Regions from separate parts of the Neobacillus sp. NPDC093127 genome, predicted to be linked through region 2. Evidence: riboswitches for the same ligand, from Rfam matches in the RefSeq annotation. Region 2 holds a riboswitch; each other region holds the start of a gene.
What was found. A riboswitch is a leader RNA that binds a small molecule or an ion and turns the genes downstream of it on or off. The one in region 2 is predicted to bind lysine.
Positions count from the first base shown of each region.

Region 1: it holds a riboswitch for lysine, as region 2 does, so the genes downstream of both, ACIQCO_RS22175 (aspartate kinase) here and ACIQCO_RS06645 (transporter substrate-binding domain-containing protein) in region 2, are expected to answer to the same signal.
Region 3: it holds a riboswitch for lysine, as region 2 does, so the genes downstream of both, ACIQCO_RS12340 (amino acid permease) here and ACIQCO_RS06645 (transporter substrate-binding domain-containing protein) in region 2, are expected to answer to the same signal.

Region 1 covers NZ_JBIVOP010000020.1:25,178-33,241, reverse strand. The annotation lists gene ACIQCO_RS22190 (electron transfer flavoprotein subunit alpha/FixB family protein) at 1-295, shown strand, start outside; gene trxA (thioredoxin) at 460-774, shown strand; gene uvrC (excinuclease ABC subunit UvrC) at 1,115-2,890, shown strand; lysine riboswitch at 2,958-3,135, shown strand; gene ACIQCO_RS22175 (aspartate kinase) at 3,248-4,465, shown strand; gene ACIQCO_RS22170 (YslB family protein) at 4,527-4,979, opposite strand; gene ACIQCO_RS22165 (succinate dehydrogenase cytochrome b558 subunit) at 5,418-6,029, shown strand; gene sdhA (succinate dehydrogenase flavoprotein subunit) at 6,160-7,911, shown strand; gene sdhB (succinate dehydrogenase iron-sulfur subunit) at 7,933-8,064, shown strand, end outside.
Region 2 covers NZ_JBIVOP010000003.1:293,516-301,579, forward strand. The annotation lists gene ACIQCO_RS06630 (glutaminyl-peptide cyclotransferase) at 1-415, opposite strand, end outside; gene ACIQCO_RS06635 (amino acid ABC transporter ATP-binding protein) at 708-1,451, opposite strand; gene ACIQCO_RS06640 (amino acid ABC transporter permease) at 1,472-2,242, opposite strand; gene ACIQCO_RS06645 (transporter substrate-binding domain-containing protein) at 2,321-3,163, opposite strand; lysine riboswitch at 3,297-3,478, opposite strand; gene ACIQCO_RS06650 (hypothetical protein) at 3,566-3,736, opposite strand; gene ACIQCO_RS06655 (TIR domain-containing protein) at 3,733-4,740, opposite strand; gene ACIQCO_RS06660 (hypothetical protein) at 4,820-5,233, opposite strand; gene ppsA (phosphoenolpyruvate synthase) at 5,428-8,028, opposite strand.
Region 3 covers NZ_JBIVOP010000007.1:181,594-189,657, forward strand. The annotation lists gene helD (RNA polymerase recycling motor HelD) at 1-308, shown strand, start outside; gene ACIQCO_RS12300 (BA3454 family stress response protein) at 374-508, opposite strand; gene ACIQCO_RS12305 (hypothetical protein) at 635-865, opposite strand; gene asnS (asparagine--tRNA ligase) at 1,135-2,526, shown strand; gene ACIQCO_RS12315 (hypothetical protein) at 2,595-2,768, opposite strand; gene ACIQCO_RS12320 (helix-turn-helix domain-containing protein) at 2,923-3,141, shown strand; gene ACIQCO_RS12325 (DUF2089 domain-containing protein) at 3,338-3,709, shown strand; gene ACIQCO_RS12330 (SHOCT-like domain-containing protein) at 3,710-4,093, shown strand; gene ACIQCO_RS12335 (hypothetical protein) at 4,097-4,366, shown strand; gene ACIQCO_RS12340 (amino acid permease) at 4,454-5,941, opposite strand; lysine riboswitch at 6,081-6,272, opposite strand; gene ACIQCO_RS12345 (YitT family protein) at 6,452-7,267, shown strand; gene ACIQCO_RS12350 (MFS transporter) at 7,449-8,064, shown strand, end outside.

The DNA of each region.
Region 1 (8,064 bases), on a different contig from region 2:
AGGCGGTGCTGTTGGGGCTTCCCGTGGTGCTTGTGATGCCGATTATTGCGATTACTCCCTGCAAATTGGCCAAACTGGTAAAGTAGTTACACCAGACCTTTACATTGCCTGCGGTATTTCCGGTGCGATTCAGCATTTAGCCGGCATGTCCAACTCGAAAGTAATTGTCGCGATCAATAAAGATCCTGAAGCAAACATCTTCAAAATAGCGGATTACGGAATCGTCGGCGACCTGTTCGAAGTGGTGCCATTATTAACGGAAGAGTTTAAAAAGTTGAAAGTACATTCATCATAACTTACTTGAAGCGAGCGGTGCAAAAGCCGCTCGCTCCGTTATTTTTAGGAATACATAGAACAAACAAGGGGAAAATGAATGAGGAGAGCAATTTATTAGCTTGATTTTCCAATCAATGTTATACTTTCGGTAGTATTTCAGTATTAATTAGGAGGGCAATTTAAATGGCTATTTCACACGTAACAGATCAAAACTTTTCTGCTGAAACAGGTTCAGGCCTTGTACTTGTAGATTTCTGGGCGCCATGGTGCGGACCTTGTAAAATGATCGCTCCCGTTCTTGAAGAACTTGACTCAGAAATGGGCGATAAAGTAAAAATCACAAAGCTTGATGTCGATGACAACCCGCAAACAGCGGCTAATTTCGGTGTAATGAGCATTCCAACCTTGTTGGTTATGAAAAATGGCGAAGTCGTTGATAAAGTAGTCGGCTTCCAGCCAAAAGAAGCATTAGCAAGCGTATTAGAAAAGCACGTATAAACGATTGAAACTTCAAAAAGCCTCAGCTGGAAACCATTCTAGCTGAGGTTTTTTTTGCATGGAAAGGATTTTAAGAAAAACCTCCCACTATCATTTGTTGGCAGTTTGTTTTAAAATTTAAGGATAATTAGGAAAGCGGAAGCGCCCTGTTCAGCGGCGTATGGCCTGGAGCGCTCCAACTGAGATAAAGGAAACACGAAGAGCGTTAGCGATTCGATGTTGACTTATCGTAGGGCGGAGAGCGAAGGACATTAGCCGCTAGGGCGCTGGAGCTGGACAATTCTCGAAGTCCAATGATATAAATTCTGATATTAAAAAAAAACGGATGGGAGTGGCCGGAATGAATGAAATTATCAAGCAGAAACTGACACTGCTGCCGGATCAGCCTGGCTGCTACTTAATGAAAGACCGGCAGGGGACAATTATTTATGTAGGGAAAGCAAAAGTATTAAAAAATCGTGTGCGCTCTTATTTCACCGGTTCGCACGATGGCAAGACGCTCCGGCTTGTAAATGAAATCGAGGACTTTGAATATATCGTAACCTCTTCAAACATCGAAGCACTCTTGCTGGAATTAAACCTAATCAAAAAATACGACCCAAAATACAATATCATGCTGAAGGATGACAAAACCTATCCGTTTATAAAGCTGACTGCGGAAAGACATCCGAAACTAATTATCACAAGAAAAGTAAAAAAGGACAAAGGCAAATACTTTGGTCCATATCCAAACGTTACCGCAGCCAATGAGACAAAAAAACTGCTTGACCGGATTTATCCGCTCCGCAAATGCTCAACGCTTCCCGACCGCGTCTGCCTGTACTACCATTTAGGGCAGTGCCTTGCACCATGTGTGAATGAAGTCGCCGAAGAACAATACAAACAAATGACCGATGAAATTACCCGCTTCCTAAATGGCGGATATAAGGAAATCAAAAAAGAGCTCACCGAAAAAATGACCGCCGCAGCTGAAGAGTTGGATTTCGAGCGGGCAAAGGAATTTCGCGATAAAATTATCCATATCGAAACGATTATGGAAAAGCAAAAAATTACGATGACTGATTTCACCGATCGGGATGTGTTTGGCTATGCAGTCGATAAAGGCTGGATGTGTGTCCAGGTCTTTTTTGTCCGCCAAGGAAAGCTCATCGAACGGGATGTTTCCATGTTTCCTATTTATAACGAGCCAGAGGAAGAAATCTTAACGTTCCTTGGGCAATTTTATACAAAAGCCAATCACTTTAAACCAAAGGAAATTTTAATACAGGATGAAGTAGATCTAAGCCTGGCAGAACAGCTATTAAAGGTAAAGGTTCTGCAGCCGCAGCGGGGGCAGAAAAAAGACCTCGTCAAAATGGCAATAAAAAATGCCAAAATTGCTCTGAATGAAAAGTTTTCATTAATTGAAAAGGACGAGGATCGGACAATTAAAGCGGTAGAAACCCTAGGCGAGCTTTTAGGGATCTATACCCCTCACCGGATTGAGGCATTTGATAACTCCAATATTCAAGGGACTGACCCCGTGTCCGCGATGGTTGTTTTTATCGATGGGAAGGCAAACAATCGAGAATATCGCAAATATAAAATAAAATCGGTTAAGGGTCCCGATGATTATGAATCAATGCGGGAAGTGACGAGAAGAAGGTATTCGCGGGCCTTAAAGGAAGAACTGCCGCTGCCGGATTTAATTATTATTGATGGCGGAAAAGGTCATGTGGAGGCAGTCAGGGATGTGTTAGAAAATGAGCTAGGCTTGGATATCCCGCTGTCAGGGCTTGTGAAGGATGAAAAACACCGAACATCCCAGCTCCTTTACGGCAATCCATTGGAGATTGTTCCTCTGGCAAGAAACAGCCAGGAGTTTTATTTACTCCAAAGAATCCAAGATGAGGTTCACCGTTTTGCGATTACATTTCACCGCCAGCTTCGTGGAAAAAGCGCCTTTCAATCGTTACTGGATGATATTCCAGGCATTGGCGAGAAACGAAAAAAATTATTATTAAAACAGTTTGGCTCAGTGAAAAAAATGAAAGAAGCGGGTGTGGAGGAATTCACAGCACTTGGAATTCCGATAAATGTCGCAGAAGAATTAATCAATAAACTTCATTCACAATGATTGTCAGAAAAAAAAGAACATGCTATAATAAATGAAAATTTAATTTACTATCACTTTTACGTATTAAAGTGAAGGTAGAGGTGCGAGCTTCAAGAGTAGTGGTTCTGAGAAGGATGAGCTTCTGAGAAGAATCATGAAAGGGAAGGTTCGCCGAAGTAAAGAAGATCTCATTTCTTTCTTTGCTGGTCCTGTGTTGAATAAATACTGGATTGTCAAGACGTCTGTCTTGGAGAGCTATCTTACATTGTGTGCGCAAGAATTTTTTGTGTTTATAAAGCAATGAGATGCCCTTCTCATTGCTTTTTTGCGTTAATGGGGAAAAATAACGTATTCAATTGAAAGAGGGAGAAGTCAGGTATGGGGCTTATTGTACAAAAATTCGGAGGAACTTCCGTCGGCAGTGTAAATAAAATTTTAAACGTGGCAGCATGTGTGAAAGAGGAGATAGAGAGAGGCAATAAGGTAGTTGTCGTCGTTTCCGCCATGGGAAAATCGACCGATCAGCTTGTCGGCCTGGCAAAAGAAATTTCGCCACAGCCAAATAAGCGGGATATGGATATGCTCCTTTCCACTGGTGAGCAGGTGACAATTTCGCTCCTGTCAATGGCCTTAAATCAACAAGGAATGGATGCAGTTTCTTTTACCGGCTGGCAGGCAGGAATCGTGACTGAACCTGTTCATGGAAACGCAAGAATCTCGAATATAAATACCGACGCCATCCAGAACCAGCTATCAGCGGGTAAAGTTGTCATTGTTGCTGGATTCCAAGGAATAACAGAAAACGGCGAAATCACCACACTTGGCCGCGGCGGCTCTGATACAACAGCTGTAGCTTTAGCAGCTGCCCTAAAAGCAGATAAGTGCGATATTTACACTGATGTGACCGGAGTGTTTACAACCGATCCAAGGTATGTGAAAGACGCACGCAAATTACTATCTGTTTCTTATGATGAGATGCTTGAGCTCGCTAATTTAGGTGCGGGTGTACTGCATCCAAGGGCAGTGGAGTTTGCCAAAAACTATCAGGTCAAACTTGAGGTTCGTTCAAGTATGGAGAAAATCGAGGGTACAGTCATAGAGGGGGAAGCAGCAATGGAACAAAATCTAGTTGTCCGCGGTGTCGCATTTGAAGATGAAATCACGAGAGTTACCGTATTAGGTCTCACCAATTCATTAACAAGTTTATCAACCATTTTTACTACGCTCGCTCAAAATAATATCAACGTTGACATCATTATCCAAAGCACAACAGAGGCAGGAACAGCCAATTTATCGTTCTCCATCCATACCAATGATTGGCTTGAGACATTAAATGTGCTTGAAGATAATAAAGGCGTGCTCGGTTATGAGCAGCTTGATGCAGAAAATAAATTAGCAAAAGTATCCATCGTTGGCTCCGGAATGATTTCAAACCCTGGTGTGGCAGCCAAAATGTTTGAAGTATTGGCAACCAATAATATCCAAATCAAAATGGTCAGCACATCCGAAATTAAAGTCTCAGCAGTAGTCGAAGAGAAAAACATGCTTAAAGCAGTGGAAGCCTTGCACAAAGCATTCGGACTTGGGAATAATTAGAAAATGGTGTCAGGCACCGTCCTTAGGACGGTGCCTGACACCATGTAAATGAACCGTAGAATTAAATGTGGTCTTTGTTATCCCATTTGACGGTGAATTGGACTTTATTGGATTTCTTTACAGGGTGCTCGTAGGTTTCAGCGATGACTTCTTTTTGAAGTTGGATTTGCTGGGCTAGGAAACCTGCTTCAAGCTGGAAAAAGTGCTCTGCTTTTGATTTCACACGAGACACGATTAAAGGGCTGATTAGTTCAAATTCAAGTTCATTTTTATTTTCCTTTTTTATTTCTAGCTGGCCCCATGAAGCATCAGCGAAAAATTCGATGACTTTATCATAATCAGGTAATGGAAATTTTCGTGCTAGCAGTTTTCCCGCCCAATACAAGATTTCCGGGGTGTCTTTCCCTAGAATCTCCGGTAAAAGGATTTCTCTGATTAGTTCATAACCGAATATGGAGATGGTTCTTGGTTCAGCGGCATTTAGATTTTGATCAACAACTTGGCTTTCTTTCACATGTTTCCCCTCTTTCTATTATTCTATTATATCAATTAGTGTTTAGTTTCAGAACCGTTTACTTTGAAAATCTGATAGAAGAATTTATTATTTTGCAATATTTTTTCATGTTTTCCATCATAATTATCTTTTCCTTACAGACAAAAATTCCTACAGTAAGAAGTTGGTAATTAAAAAGAAGGAAATATAGTTAAATATCATGTCATCCAGTGAAACGAAGGAAATAAATACCAATCCATAATAATATCAATATATTTTAAAAATTTTATTTTTAGTAAAGAATTGTGTATCCGTTTTCTTGACGCTCTATGATGATGGGAGTAAAATGGACATGTCACATTATTGTCACAGTGATGCTTTTGTTTTAATTCTTGAAGGGGAATAGGAGAGAGTGGAAACTTAACATCATTTTTTTACAAATTAAAGGGGGGTAAAATAATGGCGGGTAATCGAGAGTTTGTTAATCGCAGACTGCATTCGCTGCTGGGCGTTATTCCAATCGGGTTATTCCTAGTGCAGCATCTTGTAGTCAACCATTTTATCACAGGAGGACCAGATTCGTTCAATAAGGCTGCAGGTTTTATGGGAAATCTGCCTTTCCGGATTGTTCTGGAAACTGTAGTAATTTATTTACCAATTCTATTTCACGCAATTTATGGACTTTATATTGCTTTTACCGCTAATAGCAATGTCAACAGGTATGGTACATACAGGAACTGGATGTACATACTGCAGCGTATATCAGGTGTGATTACACTGATTTTTATTGCATGGCACGTATGGCAAACACGTGTAGCTGCAGCATTTGGAGCCGAGGTTTCCTATGACATGATGCATGATATTCTATCATCACCATTTATGTTCGTTTTCTATTTAGTTGGGGTTCTTTCAACCATTTTCCATTTTGCTAATGGTTTATGGTCATTCCTTGTTAGCTGGGGAATCACTGTGTCACCACGTTCACAAGTTATTTCTACATACGTGACAATTGGTGTTTTTGTTGTTCTAGCTTTTATTGCGGTTCGAACACTAGTTGCATTTGTTTCTTAATAGAAAAGCGGAAGCGCCCGTTTAGCGCTGGAGCTGGACATTTTATCAAAGTTCAAAGATTAAAATTTTGCTATCATTAAGAAAAGCTTCGGAAAAATAAGGAATTATTGATTGAGGGAGTGAGTCACGAATGAGTAAGGGTAAAGTGATTGTAGTCGGCGGCGGCTTAGCGGGCCTAATGGCTACCATCAAAGTTGCAGAATCAGGAACACCGGTAGAACTATTTTCGTTAGTTCCGGTTAAACGTTCTCACTCTGTTTGTGCCCAAGGCGGTATTAATGGAGCAGTAAATACAAAAGGTGAAGGGGATTCTCCGTGGATTCACTTTGACGATACCGTTTATGGCGGCGATTTCTTAGCGAATCAGCCTCCAGTGAAGGCGATGTGTGACGCGGCACCATTTATTATTAATTTATTTGACCGGATGGGAGTTATGTTTAACCGTACTCCTGAAGGATTACTAGATTTCCGTCGCTTTGGCGGAACACAGCATCACCGTACAGCATTTGCAGGTGCAACAACTGGCCAGCAATTGCTTTATGCGTTGGACGAACAGGTTCGCCGCCATGAAGTGGACGGCTTGGTTACAAAGTATGAGGGCTGGGAATTCCTTGGTACCGTTATTGATGATGATGGCGTCTGCCGCGGGGTTGTCGTTCAAAACCTTAAAACGATGGAAATTAAATCGTTCTCTGGTGATGCTGTCATCATGGCAACAGGCGGCCCCGGGATTATTTTTGGCAAGTCAACCAACTCCGTTATTAATACTGGTTCTGCTGCATCAATCGTTTATCAGCAGGGTGCTACATACGCAAATGGTGAGATGATCCAAATCCATCCTACTGCGATCCCTGGTGATGATAAGCTGCGTTTAATGAGTGAATCAGCACGTGGTGAAGGCGGCCGGATTTGGACATATAAAGATGGAAAGCCATGGTACTTCTTGGAAGAAAAATATCCTGCATACGGAAACCTTGTACCAAGGGATATTGCCACACGCGAAATTTTTGATGTTTGTGTTCGTCAGAAACTTGGAATTAATGGCGAGAACATGGTATTCCTGGATTTATCTCACAAGGATCCGCATGAATTGGATGTAAAACTTGGTGGTATTATCGAGATTTATGAAAAATTCATGGGCGATAATCCCCGTAAAGTTCCAATGAAAATTTTCCCTGCTGTCCACTATTCGATGGGTGGTCTATGGGTTGATTATGACCAAATGACAACCATTCCTGGACTATTCGCCGCTGGTGAATGTGATTACTCACAGCATGGTGCAAACCGATTAGGTGCAAACTCATTGCTATCAGCTGTATACGGCGGAATGGTCGCAGGACCAAACGCTGTTAAATATATTGATGGACTTGAGAAGAGTTCTGAGGCAGTATCGTCTTCCGTGTTTGACCGTCATGTGAAAGAGCAGGAAGAGAAATGGAATTCGATCATGTCGCTAAGTGGTACTGAAAATGCTTATGTTCTTCACAAGGAACTTGGGGAATGGATGACAGATAACGTTACCGTTGTTCGCTACAATGATCAGCTGTTAAAGACAGACGAAAAGATTCAGGAACTTCTGGAACGTTACCAAAACATTAACATTAATGATACATCTAAATGGAGCAACCAAGGAGCAGCATTCACTCGTCAATTACAAAATATGCTGCAATTGGCCCGCGTCATTACGATTGGTGCATACAACAGGAATGAGAGCCGTGGTGCGCATTATAAGCCTGATTTCCCTAAACGTAATGATGAGGAGTTCTTAAAAACAACAATGGCTAATTTCGTTGATGCGAAGACTGCTCCGGAATTCCATTATGCTGATGTCGATACCTCATTAATAAAACCGCGTGAGCGTGATTATACGAAAAAACATTAAATGAAAGGGGAGTAGGAAAGAATGGCAGAAAATAAAACGGTGAAATTTACAATTATGCGTCAGGATAGCGAAAATTCCGCTGCATATGAGGAAGAATTTGAAATTCCTTATCGTCCGAATATGAACGTGATTTCGGCATTAATGGAAATTCGT
Region 2 (8,064 bases):
CCGTTAATGCTCCATTTTCAAATCCATAGACGCGGATTTTGTTATTGCCGCCTGCTGATGCATAGACCGTTTTACCGTCCGGACTAAAAGTAACCCCTAAATAAAGGGCTTCGGGAGATTTGTAGGGAATGGTCTGAACGACTTGCTGGGTGCTAACATCAACCACTTGAATAGATTGGTCACCTTGACCATCATTGGAAACAATAAGATAGCGATGATCCGGACTTAAGGCACCACCCATTGGAAAATTACCAAGCGTCACTTGTGAACCCGGAGGCGTAACCGTCCAGCCGTGAGGGGTTACAGCTGTTCCATCTTCTTTTGGACCGACCAATTTCGTATAAGCCGCATAGGTTGACGTGGAACCAAGAAGCAAGGTAACAAGCGATGCTGCCAGTAACTTTTTGTGTTTCATTTTAACATCTCCTTTTTGATTGGGTTTGTTTACAAAACCAATCTTACTCCGCTTTTGTAAATTGGAAGTTAAGGGAAATTAAAGAAATATAAAGAAAATTAGGAGAATTTATCGATTGATATTTATCTTTAGGAGGGATTTCCTAGTTTTCAGATAATACCATTCCGACAATTTGAGGACTATGTAAGATTGAAGAAATGAAAAACCACCCTCTGTGAACCAAAGGGTGGTAATTTGTTATTTAATCTATAGAGGATTTCAAGCCGCAGCGCCACAAGCGGTGGTGCTACCACTAAACTGTTTGGGTTAAGGTGCGTTTTAAAAATTCTTTCGTACGATCTTGTGTTGGCTGATTGAAGATTTGTTCAGGACTTCCCTCTTCGGCAATCACGCCTTTGTCCATAAAGACAACACGGTCTGATACTTCTTTTGCGAATCCCATTTCATGGGTGACGATTAACATCGTGAGACCACTGCCAGCGAGCTCCTTCATCACCTTGAGAACCTCTCCGACCATTTCCGGATCGAGCGCTGATGTTGGTTCGTCAAATAACATCACATCCGGCTCCATTGAAAGGGCTCTCGCAATGGCGACACGTTGTTTTTGACCGCCGGATAATTGTTTCGGCTTTGCATTCACATATTGATCCATACCGACAACTTGCAAATATTTTAGCGCCACTTTCTCGGCCTCTTCACGGGAACGTTTTAACACTTTCATTTGACCAACCGTACAGTTGTTTAACACATTATGATTATTAAATAAATTGAATTGCTGGAAAACCATTCCTAATTTTGTCCTGTATGCGGTAATATCATGCTTATTATCTAAAATGTTCTCACCTTGATAGATGATTTGTCCGCCACTTGGTTTTTCCAAAAGATTAACACAGCGAAGAAGCGTTGATTTCCCTGAGCCCGATGAGCCAATAATACAAACAACTTCCCCTTTATTGACTGTGAAATTAATATCCTTTAATACTTCATGGCTCCCAAAGGATTTACTTAAGTGCTGAATCTCAACAACCTTTTCCATCTAATTCTCTCCTCCTTCCTCTACAGGTGATTTTTTGTTTTGCGCAGCAGATCTTCAGGTGTCTCTACCTGCATTTGGTTGGCATACATTATATAATTGTCCGGGCCGTCTAATTTCCTTTCGATGTAACGAAGAATTCTAGTCACAGTGAAGGTCATAATAAAATAAAGCACGCAAGCAACGAAAAATGACTCAAAATACCTAAAGTTATTTCCGGCGATTGACTTTGTCTGGAAAAATAATTCTGATACTGAAATGACGTTAAGAACGGATGTGTCCTTAATATTAATCACAAACTCATTACCTGTTGCCGGCAAAATATTGCGAATCGCCTGCGGCAAAACTACATTCTTCATGATTTGAAAATGAGTCATTCCAATTGCCTGTGCTGCTTCATATTGTCCCTTATCAATCGAAACAATCCCGCCGCGAATGATTTCCGACATATAGGCTCCAGTATTGATCGATACGATTAAGATCGCCGCGTAAATTCGGTTCATATCCATACCGAATGCTAAAGCTGAACCATAAAAAATAACCATCGCTTGTACAATCATCGGTGTTCCACGGAACACCTCAATATAGATTGAAAGAATCGCATTAATTATTTTGAGGAAAATTCTTTTTACTCCTCGTTCAGGAGTAGGAATGGTTCGAATAACCCCTATCAACAGGCCGATAATAAAGCCCAAAATCGTCCCTGTAATCGCAATTAACAACGTCACACCCGCACCGCGAAGAAACATTGGCCAATTGTTTGAAACAATTTTTATTACCCAATCAAACGTCATAATTGTTCTCCTTTTTTTAAAAGCATAGAACGGATAAAACCGAATGCATCCAAATGCACCCGGTTCCCCCCTGAAAAATTATTGGGCTGCCGGTTGATTTTTAATAGCAGCATCCATAATGCTTGTCTGTTCATCTTCTGAAATGCCTGATAAGATTTTATTGATTTTATCCGTTAATTTACTGTCTTTAGCAACGCCGACAGCGATCGACGTATCATCATCCGATGTCTTAAAGCCGTCATTAAATTCGATCATTTTATAGTGTTCGTTTGCAGACTGGGCGCTTATACCTTCTGGGCGTTCGGAAACATATCCATCAATTACACCTGACTCAAGGGCCACCCTCATTGCCGGGAAGTTATCCATCGCCGGCTGCTTTTTTACCCCTTTAATCTGGTCAATGACCGAGTAGTGGAAGGTATTCAATTGAGCTGATATCTTTGCTCCTTTAAAATCTTGAATGGACGTTGCCCCATCGAATTTTCCGCCTTTCTTCACAACCATTACTAAATTCGATTTATAATAATTGTCTGTGAAGTCAATCGTCGCTTTGCGCTCAGCTGTTGGTGACATCCCTGCAATGATGGCATCAATTTTTCCAGAAGCTAACGCAGGAACAAGGCCGTCCCATTCTGTTTTCACAATCACTAGCTTTTTCCCTAAGCCATCCGCAATTTTTTTGGCGATTTCTACATCATATCCGCCAGCGTATTCTGCATTGCCATCAATTTTAACTCCGCCATTAGCATCATCTGATTGCGTCCAGTTAAATGGTGCATACCCAGCTTCAAGGCCAACCTTAAACGTTGCTTCTCCCGCTCCATCCTTCTTCCCTGAACTGCTGCTTGTACCACATGCCGACAATAGCAGCATCATAATTAAAGAGATTACTATTAAAAAAGATAATTTTTTTCTCGTCATTACGTTCTCCTCCTCTTTTTCAAAAAAAAATGGCATTTTTTATTTTTTTCAGGCAATTTGCAAAACAAAAAGAGACCTGAGGTAAACTCAGGTCTCGTTATATACAATTACCCTACAGTCCTCTTCTTTCCCCAAATGAGATAGCTCAACTCAATAAACCGGGACGTTTATTGAGACAGTCCTGCAGTTCTTCACTGCAGACCCAGCAAGTAATACTGAGAATATTACAAGCTTCGGCGACATTTCCTTCTCCTTAGAATCATAGCTTCTCAAGCTCCACTAAAGACTAATAAACACCGCGCCTCTACCTCACTAGCAAAAGTGAGGTCCTATTAAATTATGTTTTGATTTTACAATAACCCCTATTATCTGTCAAGGACAAGAGAACGGGCTTCCTGTCCCCTATGCCCGCTTCTGATAGGGGTCATCTCGATAGTCTGCTTTTCGTTTATAGATAACTTTTCCTGATTCTTCTTTTCCGTGAATGGAGGTGATAACCGCTCTTACACCTGTAACAGTTTCTCCAAGTTTATACGATTTTTGGTCTACTTTTGATACCGCTGCTCTGCTCATGAAGATGCACCTCCAAAGATAGTGTTAATCGTGCTTAAAAGATTGTAATTATCGAGAAAAATATCGTCAATCTCTGCTTGGCTTAATAGCCTTCTTCCCGTTAATTCAACCGTCAGAACCAATTGATTACCTATAGGGTAACATAATACATACGTATTATCAAAGGCTGTATTATTCTTTTGAAAAACAAGCTCGTTACTCTGTAAAAAACAATCAACGACAATAATTCTATCTGTTTTTCGCCTGTTTTCATTCACATTAAACGGGTAAAATTTCCCTATACCATCATTTCCCGCTATTTGTTTCAGCCCATCAATTCCCTCCGCTTGCCAGACCCCTATTCCTTCAACATAATAGGATGATGGAGCAAGATAAGCGTTCCGAACAGCTTCTTGTAGATATTCAAACTTTTTCGCTGGGTCTGCTAAAAGTCGTTTTGACAAGGTTCGAAGGATACGAATTAAGGCATAGTCTTTTTCCCTGTTTGCTTGAGCTTCCGCTAAGAGCTTCGCTGGATTTTGAAAGACGCCCAACTCGCGAATTTTTCGTTTGATCACCCTGCAAGCGACATTAACTGCAGCATCGTGATTATGATCAGCACGCATTTCGTACCTTAATACAGTAAGCCCGTCCAGATCGGAAGGTAAACGAAACCCTTTTGCTTCCTCACTTTCCGGTGTTGTATGAGGAATAATATAAAAGACTCTTCCTCTTCTTAACCTACCCCAGAATAACCCCATTTCAAACAAAGTATTGTCCCTTGTCGTAAATGTAATGGTACCTCGTATATTTACAACATCATCCGGTGAAAATACAAATACAGCAAAATCATTTTCATCTAATTGTCGTTCAAGGCTTTCCATATTATATTCGAGCGGGCGAAATGCACCTGCGGTCCAAGGAGTAACCTCAGCAACATGAGTAAGTGCTTCATGAATAGCATCAACATAGTCAGCGGATTCTCTGGCAGAGCCAATAAATAATCGTGGTTTGATTCTGGTCATTTCTCCCTCCATAAATGTTCGTTCGCAATATTTTTTATATCATTATATCAGCCTTTTTTGTTATATTTAACCACAGGAATCAATATTTACAAACAAGCGTCATGGTGATTATGATAATAACAATTATTGGGAAATAAAATAGGCTTAATGTATTAGAAAGACAAATACGGATCCATGAGCTTGTTTCGAACACAAATGGTTTCACATCCATTGAAAAATCGATTGGCTCTCCCTCGCCTATTTTTCGAATATGATCATAAAGGTTTCTGAACAACTTTTCCTGCCAAAGAAAATAACCATCCAAAAGCCAAAAGAAAATACTAGGTATGAAGGCAATCGAAATCATTCTCCAGTCCATATCTTGGGTATTCGCAAAAACAAAAAGCCCAGCAACAAGTGTAACGGTCCACCCCTTCAATAAAAAGGAATTTTGCCCCATCCGATTAATGACCCCCTGAATAAATTCAAGGTGCTTTAACTTATTCTCATTCATAATATACCCCCAAACGCTCTTTATTATAATATTCAAGCGAAAATAGAAAATTCCTGCGGCGGGATATGGAGTCAGGAACATTGTCCCATATAATTACCCAAATTGGTCGATTTTCCCGGCTTCGGTCGCTTATAGCCATTATAAGCTACCTAACTTGGAACATTTCCCCAGCTTCGGTAGCTTATATTCACTAATTATAAGATTTCGATATACCCTTCAGTCCCATGCACGCGAATCCGTTGCCCATCTTTTATGAGTTTGGTAGCATTTTCCACTCCGACAACTGCTGGTAAGCCATATTCACGTGCGATAACGGCTCCATGGGTCATCAGTCCACCAACTTCGGTGACTAGGCCTTTTATCGATACAAACAACGGTGTCCAGCTAGGGTCAGTAAAGGTCGTGACTAATATATCTCCATCTTCTAAATCAGCATCTTCCATGTTTAAAATGACACGAGCGCGTCCCTCTATAACTCCGGAAGAAACAGGCAGACCCACAAGAGCATTGGCTGGGAGATTTTCTCGTTTGTACTCACCGGAGAGTGTTTCACCATCAGACGTGATCACACGTGGGGGAGTTAATTTTTCATATAATTTGTACTCGTATGCTCGATTGCTGATGAGCTGGTAATCCAGTTTATTTGTACGCACGACTTCGTGAAGTTCTTCAAAAGTGAGATAGTATATATCTTCTTTTTCATGAATAACGCCCGCTTGTATGAGTTGTTCGGCTTCTTTCAGTAAAGCCTGCTTATAAACGAAGTAGCGATGAATCATGCCGTATTTTGGATATTCTCGATAACCGATGAAATTCCGAATTAGGCCGATCATTCGTTTTGTTTCTTTGGCTTTTTGTTCACCATCCGGTAATTGTTTCAATCGGTCTAATAACTCTTGTTCCTTTTTCAAAGCAAAACAAAGCCCTTGCTCAAATTTCCGCTTGCTGGCATTCAGCTCAAAGTTTTTGATGTTACTAAGAATCAAGGGGACAAGTGTAGTTGGTTTTTCGCTCCAGCGAGTTTTCGTAATATCGATTTCTCCGGCACATCGCATTCCGTATTTGTTGAGAAAAGCATTGAAAGCGATTCTAGCTTCCTGCCCACCATCAAAATTAACCAGTTCATCCAAAAAGTTATCATCTTTTACATGTTGTAAATAATCAATAACTTCTGGATAAGGACGAATCACATCTGCGACATCCAATAGTGCTAGACCCATTTCCGAAGTAATATTGTTTGGTACAGATTGGGTCATGGTGTCTGCTGCATTTTTTTCACCTAACCACTCGTTCATTTTTTCATTGATCCATGTTGAAGCATTTATAGCAGCCATAAATACAGCTGAACTTTGTGGGTCAAATAAAAGCTTCTTTAATTCCTTCATATCTTCTAGAATAAAATCAAATAAATCTGATCCTGTTTTCGTTTGAATATTTTGTTTTAACTCTTCTATGGATGTTTGACTACGCTTAATCAAATCAGAAACGATTGATGGATTGTTTTCGATTTGTTCCAGCATATCTGTATTGCCTCTGGTGGGACCCGGTGCTTTATTATCATTTGGTAACGATTTTATAAAATCTCCTCGCTTAAGTGTGTTCATAAGGGCATCTTTCATGAGCGGATCATGTTGCCCCATTGCATTTAATAAAATGTTTCTACTGACAGGTGAAGCCAGTTGATGTGTGACATCTACAAACAACCTGCCGCCAGCTTTACGCATCGGCGCAGGAGTCGTTAACAGGAAAAAAGACAATCCCAATGGTTTAATGGCGTCGGTCATCATTTGTTGATGACCAACAGATACGTATACGTGATTTTCTTGATCATTCGCTTCAGGGATGGGGAAAAGTGTAGTGATTGGCCGACTCTGGACAATATAAAAAGTATCATCAACCAAACACCATTCGATATCTTGTGGGCAGCCAAAATGAGCTTCGATCTGTCTTCCGATGCGCGCCAGTTGTAAAATTTGTTGTTCAGTAAGTGTTTGAGTCTTTTGCTGATCAGGATCGATCGGCACGGTCTCTGTTCCGCCTTCTTTTCGTCCATAGATAGCCAATTTTTTTGTTGCTATCATCTTATCGACGATTTTATCTTCCTGTACTTTATAACAATCGGCAGATACCAAGCCAGAGACCAGTGCTTCACCAAGCCCAAAACTGGCATCGATTGATAGTAACTTTCGGTTAGAGGTAATCGGATCAGCGGTAAATAAGATCCCTGAAGCCTGGGGGAAAACCATCCTTTGAACGATAACGGATAAAGACACTTGGCTGTGGTCAAATCCATTTTGCATACGGTAGATTATCGCACGGTCCGTAAATAGGGAAGCCCAACATTTGCTGATATGCTGCAAGATGGCTTCTTTGCCGATGATATTTAAATAGGAGTCTTGTTGACCAGCAAAAGAGGCATGTGGTAAATCTTCAGCAGTCGCACTAGAACGCACTGCATAGGCATGTTCCTCGCCAAACTGGGAGAGATAGTCAGCAATTGCGCACGCAACATCGGAAGGAATTTCTACTTCTATAAGGATTTGTCGAATCTTCCTGCTGATTTCACCAATTTGATCTCGATCTTCCACTTTTAGCATTGTTAGTTGATCCAACAAAGCATGAAACGTTTCATTTTGTTCAATGGCTTTTTGATATCCCACTGTTGTAATACAAAAGCCTTCTGGTACTTGTATCCCTTGAATTTTTGATAATTCCCCTAAATTCAACCCTTTTCCGCCAACGAGCAAAAGCTGTGTTTTTTCTATTTCCTGAAAACCGAGAGCCAAAGAACTCATTCTACATCTCTCCCCACCATTAATGTTCTATTGATT
Region 3 (8,064 bases), on a different contig from region 2:
TTTGCAGGACTGATGCAGAAAGTAAACTAGTTTTTGAAGCACTTAAAACTGAAGTTCCCGTTTATTTAATTGAAAAAGGAACGGTTTCTTATGAAAAAGGAATTCTGGTTATCCCATCCTATCTGGCAAAAGGGATTGAATTTGATGCGGTCATTCTTTACGATTGTTCGGAGTATAAGCGTGAAAGTGAACGGAAGTTATTTTATACTGTCTGTACTCGTGCCATGCATGATTTGTATATGTACGCAACAGATGAAATTAGTCCATTATTAAATCGCGTAACGGTGGATAAATATGAGTTAAAATAAATACTTACAGAATAAACAGAAAACAGCGGCATATGCCGCTGTTTTATTTAAACAATGGTGAACTGTTATTTTTTCCATTGTTTTTGAACTTGTTCATAGGCAAGGCGGAGGATTTCTTCATCCGACGTATCCTGATTAGTAATAACATTTGTTAAATAATTTTTTCCTTCAAAAGTTATTGTTACATCTACTTGTACCATATTAAATCACCTTTCTTTACAAATTGAATATATATATTTGTTGATCAAAAATTCCACAACAATCTATTGTATTAATGAAACTTATAAAGTATGCTGATTGAAAAAAAAACTTCCTTATAGGAAGCTTTAAACCTCGATGACCATAAATTCCTCAGCGAATAATTGCACCCTGTTTTTGTCTATTTTGTTCTTTTTCAGTAAGGATTCTGCAATGACTAGGTGGGCTTGAATGGAAACATTTCTTTTTAATTCACGAATTGATACATCGCCATTTAATAATTGAATGGCCTTATCTTGGATGTCTTGATTCTTAGAAGACTTGTAAAGGAGATACGCAATACAGGTAACTTTGTCCACGACAAACACTCCCTATTGATCAAGAATCGAACTTCTAATAATAAATTCGCCACAATAGTTGATTTTCCTGCCAATTTTCTGAAAATAATTGAAAAAATCTGACAATAGCTGTGCCAGAAAATTTGTTGAATATTGCTTATTTGTTGTGCATTTTATATAATATTGTGGGGCTAATAGAAAAACGATGAGAGTTCTATGGAATTTTACCTTTCGTCCCAATGGGGTGGGAGGTATTTTACTTTTTTACATATGATTTAGGAGGATAACTAATGAAACACGCCTTAATTAAGGAATTGTACAGAAATACCGACAGCTTTATTGAACAAAAGGTACAGTTAACTGGATGGATTCGTACCATTCGCGATTCCAAAACCTTTGGGTTTATTGAATTAAATGATGGCAGCTTCTTTAAAGGGGTACAGATTGTGTTTGATGAGCAATTGGAGAACTTTAAGGATATTGCTAGGCTTCCTATTAGTTCTTCGATAAGGGTTGAGGGAGAGTTTATTCATACTCCTCAAGCTAAGCAGCCTTTTGAAATCAAAGCAACTAACATTGTCATTGAAGGAACTTCAAATGTTGATTATCCTTTACAAAAGAAAAAGCATTCATTTGAATATTTGCGAACAATTGCCCATTTAAGACCGAGAACGAATACATTCTCAGCCGTATTCCGTATAAGATCACTTGCATCGTATGCGATTCATAAATTTTTCCAAGATAAGGGTTTTGTTTATGTGCATTCGCCAATTATTACCGGCAGTGATACGGAAGGTGCGGGAGAAATGTTCCGTGTAACCACTCTTGATTTGGACAATCCTCCAAAGAATGACGAAGATAAAACGGATATAACAAAGGATTTCTTTAATAAAGAAACCAATCTGACCGTTAGCGGGCAGCTTTCTGCCGAATCCTTTGCGTTAGCATTCCGGAATGTCTATACATTTGGACCGACATTTAGAGCAGAGAATTCAAATACAGCGCGACATGCAGCAGAGTTTTGGATGATTGAGCCGGAGCTAGCCTTTGCTGAGCTTCCTGATACCATGGATTTAGCTGAAGAAATGGTGAAATACGTAATTGGCTATGTTCTGGAACAAGCTCCTGAAGAAATGAATTTCTTTAACAGCTTTATTGAAAAGGGGTTATTAGACCGTCTTAATAGTGCCTATACGGCAGACTTTGGCCGTGTGACGTATACGGAGGCCATCAAGTTGTTAGTCGAATCCGGTGAAACGTTTGCCTACCCTGTTGAATGGGGAGTGGACCTGCAAACAGAGCATGAACGTTATTTATGCGAACATGTCTTTAAACGCCCTGTATTTGTCACCGATTATCCAAAAGAAATTAAAGCCTTCTATATGAGGTTAAACGAAGATAACAAAACAGTTGCTGCTATGGATTTACTTGTGCCTGGAATCGGAGAATTAATTGGCGGCAGCCAGCGTGAAGAACGTGAAGAAATTTTGGCTGGAAAAATTAAAGACCTTGGCATGAATGAGGAAGATTATTGGTGGTACCTTGAACTCCGAAAATACGGGGGTACAAAACATTCGGGCTATGGGATTGGTTTTGAGCGCTTAATTATGTATTTAACAGGTATGTCAAACATTAGAGACGTTATCCCATTCCCAAGAACACCAGGTAATGCAGAATTTTAAATGAAACAGGAAGAAGACCAATTCATTCGTTGAATTGGTCTTCTTCTGGTGCTGCTGCAAACATCATTTTAAAGATCTTGTAATTCTTCCTCGAAATAAAAGGTTTCCGGGTGCTCTTTAACGATATAAGAGTATCTCTTCATATTTTTTACATATTGCCATTTTAAAATTGTGACTGCCTCTCCAGTTTCAATAATATTAACAGTCTGACCGGATTTGTATCGATTATTTGCGTTTTTCAAATTTAACACCCCTTTAATATTCCCTTCTTAGTATAACACAAATGAATGAACTACTATGTATCTTCATCTCATACTAGAAATAGGGTAAGGATAAAGGCATTCATTTTGAATTATTACCTAACTATGGTATGCTAAATAAAAGTGAGGTGTCGTTTTGACAAATTTTAAAGCAAAAAAGAGTAACCTCAAAGAATTATTAGCAAAAAGAGGAATGGACCTGGATAGTTTGGAAAAAAATACAAATATACCCAGGGATCAGCTCGATGACTACTTGTCAAAGAGAGTTATGAATTTAAATAATGCGATGACAATCTCCAAAGAATTAAATTGCCGTATTGAAGATCTATATGTTTGGACGGCAGAAGAAGCATAAACTTGAAAAAAGCAGACTCGATTGATGAGTCTGTTTTTTTTGTTTTTTTAGCGGAAAGAAATTGGAATCAATAAAATTAATTAAATGATAAATAAAATTAATTTTTCGTTTAAATTTAATGAAATATTTTAATATTTATATTTAAATATTTGGAAAAATGATGTATGATATGGTTAAAGAAGGAAAGGAGAAATAAATGTCATATCCGGTTATTACAAATTGCCCTGTGTGCAGTAAGCAATTAAAAATTATGAAGTTACAATGTACTCATTGCCAAACGACAGTTGAAAATGAATTTCAGTTTTCAAAATTAGCAGCTCTAAGCCAGGAACAGCTCCATTTTATCGAGATTTTCCTAAAATGCCGTGGAAATATTAAAGAAGTTGAAAAAGAATTAGGTGTTTCGTATCCAACTGTTCGAGGGAAATTGGATGATATTATTTCTTCTCTTGGATTTGCTCTAAGTAAGAAGACAGAAATCGATAAGCAAAAAGTTGTTTCCATGCTGGAAAAAGGTGAAATTACTGCTGAAGAGGCGATTCATTTATTAAAAGAGGGGGAAGCGTAAATGAAGGAAGAAATCTCAAGGGTGTTAACGATGGTGGAAGAAGGCAAGCTTGATAAGGAAAAAGCAACCGAGCTGATTAATGTATTGCAGGGAAAGGATCAGCCAGTCAAACTACAAAAAGAAATACCGTACGGTAACAAAATGTTAAAAATCCGAGTAACCTCAGAGAAGGGTGACAATGTAAACGTAAATCTGCCAATTAATTTGGTCAAGGCAGTACTTAAAGTGGGAACGAATATCGCTGAAAAAATTCCCGAAGCAGCAAAATACGTAAAGGATATTAACGTAGATCTCTTAATTGAAGCCATCGAAAATGAATTAGACGGACAAATTGTCGATATCACATCAGCAAATGGCGATAAAGTGTTCGTAGTGATTGAGTAACCGATGCTTAAGGTCCGTGTAAAGGTAAAGGATAAAAAGTTTACGGTACCTGTTCCGTATCCAGTCTTAAATATTGTTAGTACTGTTATTACTTCAAAAAGATTTAATCGTTTTGTAAACCAGGCAATTGAAAGAGACGGTAGGAAATTCGTAGTCCCCCAAATAGAAAGGAAAGACCTAAAACCGCTGCTTAAGGCATTAGTAAAGCATAAAGGGTTAACGTTGGTTGATACAAAATTAAACGATGGCACTGAAGTGACGGTCAAGTTGTAAAGCATTATCCGAAATTTAGGGATAATGCCTTTTTTTCTTTTTAATTTTAGAAAAAACACGCGATTTCGCGTGCTTCTTCTAAAATAATTAATTTGTCAAATCACATTTCTCTAATGGAATAACCTTGGTTCTTTTCGTGAACTTATAACCTAGCCATAATAGTACGAATAGCGGCAGGCCGATATAGGATACCAGCACACCGTTCCAGTCGATATGGCCGCCCATGAAGGCAGTATAGTTTTGCCCTAAAACCACAAATCCACAAACAGAAAAGGCGAATATCGGACCAAATGGGAAGAATTTCGATTTATATGGTAACAAGCTAAGATCCTTACCTTGTGCGGCAAACGCTTTTCGGAAACGATAATGACAAACAGCGATTCCAAGCCACGCAATAAAGCCGGACATACCTGAAGCGTTTAACAGCCAATTGTATACTTTCCCATCTCCAAACAGGGAAGCAAGGAAGGCTAGGGTACCCACTAAAGATGTTGCGATTAAAGCATTAACTGGAACACCATGTTTGTTTAATTTACCAAGGAATCTTGGGGCTTTACCTTGACGGGCCAAATCCCATAGCATCCGTGTCGACGCATACATCCCGGAATTGCCTGCAGATAATACCGCTGTTAAGATAATAGCATTCATGACAGAAGCGGCGAAGGCGATTCCAGCTTTTTGAAAAACAAGTGTAAACGGGCTGACCCTGACACTCTCAACGGCCAAATTACCATTTGTATAAGGAATAATAAGTCCAATAACTAGAATGGCCAATATATAGAATAAAAGGATCCGCCAAAAAACTTGTTTTACGGCACGTGGAATCGCTTTTGCAGGATTGTCGGTTTCACCTGCAGCAATACCAAGAAGCTCTGTTCCTTGGAAGGAAAAGCCTGCTGCCATGAAGATTCCGAGCATGGCCATAAAACCGCCATGGAAGGGAGCATCGCCAATTGTGAAGTTTTTAAAGCCAATAGCGTGATCGCCCATTATACCTAAAATCATCAACGTTCCAATAATAATAAAGATAACTACCGTTACGACTTTAATGAGGGAGAACCAATATTCAGCTTCCCCAAATCCTTTAACCGAAAGATAATTTAATAAAAACATAATAGCCAAAAAAAGGCTGCTCCATAATATAGATGGGGTATTAGGAAACCAAAATTTCATAATCATTGTCACAGCAGCTAATTCTGCTGCTATCGTAATCGCCCAGTTAAACCAGTAATTCCACCCAAGTGCAAAACCAAGGGAAGGATCAACAAACTTAGAGGCATATGTGCTAAAGCTTCCGGCAACAGGCATATAGGCACCCATTTCTGCTAAACTTGTCATCAAGAAGTAAACCATGAGACCAATAATAAAGTACGATAACAGGGCGCCGCCTGGACCAGCTTCATGGATGGCACCGCCACTTGCAAGAAATAGGCCTGTACCAATTGTTCCGCCAAGTGAAATCATTGTAAGGTGTCGCGATTTTAAACTGCGTTTTAATTCTGATGGATCCTTTTTCGCTGATATTTCACCAATATATTCATTTTCTTTTAATACTCGTGCTGATTGCATTGTCATGACTCCTTCTTTTCTTCATTTCAGTTCAATGCTAGGATTGGGAAATGAGACTCATGATAGCTTTTCAGGAAGGAGTTTGGAATAAAAAATGCCATCGAAGTAGAATCGATGGCATTGTCAATACCCCGCATCATACCTTCCGAAAGATAGCTCAACACGCTCGGCTGGTAAAGCCTCACGTGACAGTTCTGTTCCTATTTGGAGACAGCCCCAGCATGCTTTTCTAGAGATGAAAAACACACTTCGGCAGCTTTTCCTTTCAAACGGAGTCAGGGATGTCTCTTCCATCTCGTCCACTTTACTGATAAAAACCGCGACCTCTACCTCATCGGTTTGATGAGGATTTTTTTATGAAGTTTATTATATTACTAAAGTATAAATAATCTTTTATTATTGTCAATATCCACAGACAATTTATTACTATTGTGAAAAAACTATCAATTTACATTGGATGAGAGAATCGGTATGATTTTAAACTATATTAGATCAGGTATTGGAGGAAACATAAAAATGCGGTTTCTGGGAATAATTACAGGTTCTCTTATTATTGTGATCGCTTTTAACCTATTCTTAATTCCTCACGAGGTGTTAAGCAGCGGCTTGAGTGGAATATCTATGGTTTTTGGGATGATTTCCCCTCTAAATACAGGCTTGGTCAACTTGATATTGAACCTTCCGTTATTGATTATCGGTTATAAAATGCTTGGAAAAAAATTCATCATGAATTCTATCTTCTCGGTAGCAATCATTTCCTTGGGACTTTATTTAGTACCAGTATTTCCAATTGCAAAAGACTCGATTCTTTCCTCGATATTTGGCGGCGCTTTAACAGGTTTGGGGGTAGGAATTGTGTTCCGTTCTTCGGGATCAACTGGAGGATTCGATGTTATTGGCATGATTGTTGCTAGGAAAAAGGACTTTCCCATCGGTGTGCTGCTATCTGGGATGAATGCCGTTGTCATCGTTATAAGTGGATTTTTGTTTAATTGGGATTCCGCCTTAAATACGTTAGTATCCATTTTTGTCACTGGTAAAGTAGTGGATGCCATTTATACGGATCATGCAAAATTAACGATAATGATCATTACAGAAAAAGGTCAAGAAATGAGAGCACATTTACTGACCAATTTGTATCGTGGCTTGACGATTATGGACGGAGTCGGCGGCTATTCAAATGATAAACGAAATGTTTTGGTTACTGTCATTTCCAGGTATGAATTGAATGAGGTAAAAAACCTAATTACCGAAGTAGATCCAGCCGCATTCGTCAACATTACCGAAACCATTGAAGTGATGGGCCTGTTTCATCGGCCTAGTCCCCAATAAAAAGCTTGCACATCTAATTTTTGTGCAAGTTTTTTTATTGTGAATTTAAGAATATTGTTTCCTGATTTATCCGAAAATTTGCTATAATAGAGAGATAATTAAGCATTATGAACGGGAGGCAATCCGATGTAAAATCCTTTACTTTTATCCATATCAATTGAATAAAAAGTGAGGGTGTTTTATGTCTATTATTGTCGGAAAACAGACTTCTTTCCGGTTTCTTTGGTTTGGGCAAATGTTTGCCAACTTGGGAGATATCTTATATATTGTCTGTTTAATTAAGTTGATATTTGATGCGACCGGTTCTGTTACCTATATGTCGCTTGTTCCGTTTTTTAATACCATTTCAGCTTTGATTAGCGGTTTATTGGCACCATTGGTGATTAATAAATACAGACTCAAGTCAATCTTGTTTTATTCACAAAGCGGTAAGACCATCTTGCTGTTTGTATTGACCATAAGTGCTGCTACGTTTAAAATGGGAGGCTTGTTTTGGATCTATTTGCTCATTTGTCTTATTTCTTTTTTAGATGGATGGGCTTCACCTGCACGAAATGCGATGGTACCAAGTCTGGTCGAAGAGGGGAAACTCGTAAAAACGAATAGTTTACTTTCAATATCCGATCAGATTGTCCAGCTGGTTGCCTGGCCAATCGGCAGTATTCTGTTAGTATCCTTAGGTGCCGGTAATATTCTGTGGTTAACCTTCAGCTTGTATTTCATTTCAACGGCTTTAATGGGGTTAATTGAACAAGCTGTACACATCCAAGCTCAAGAGGACCAAACTCGTTTGGATG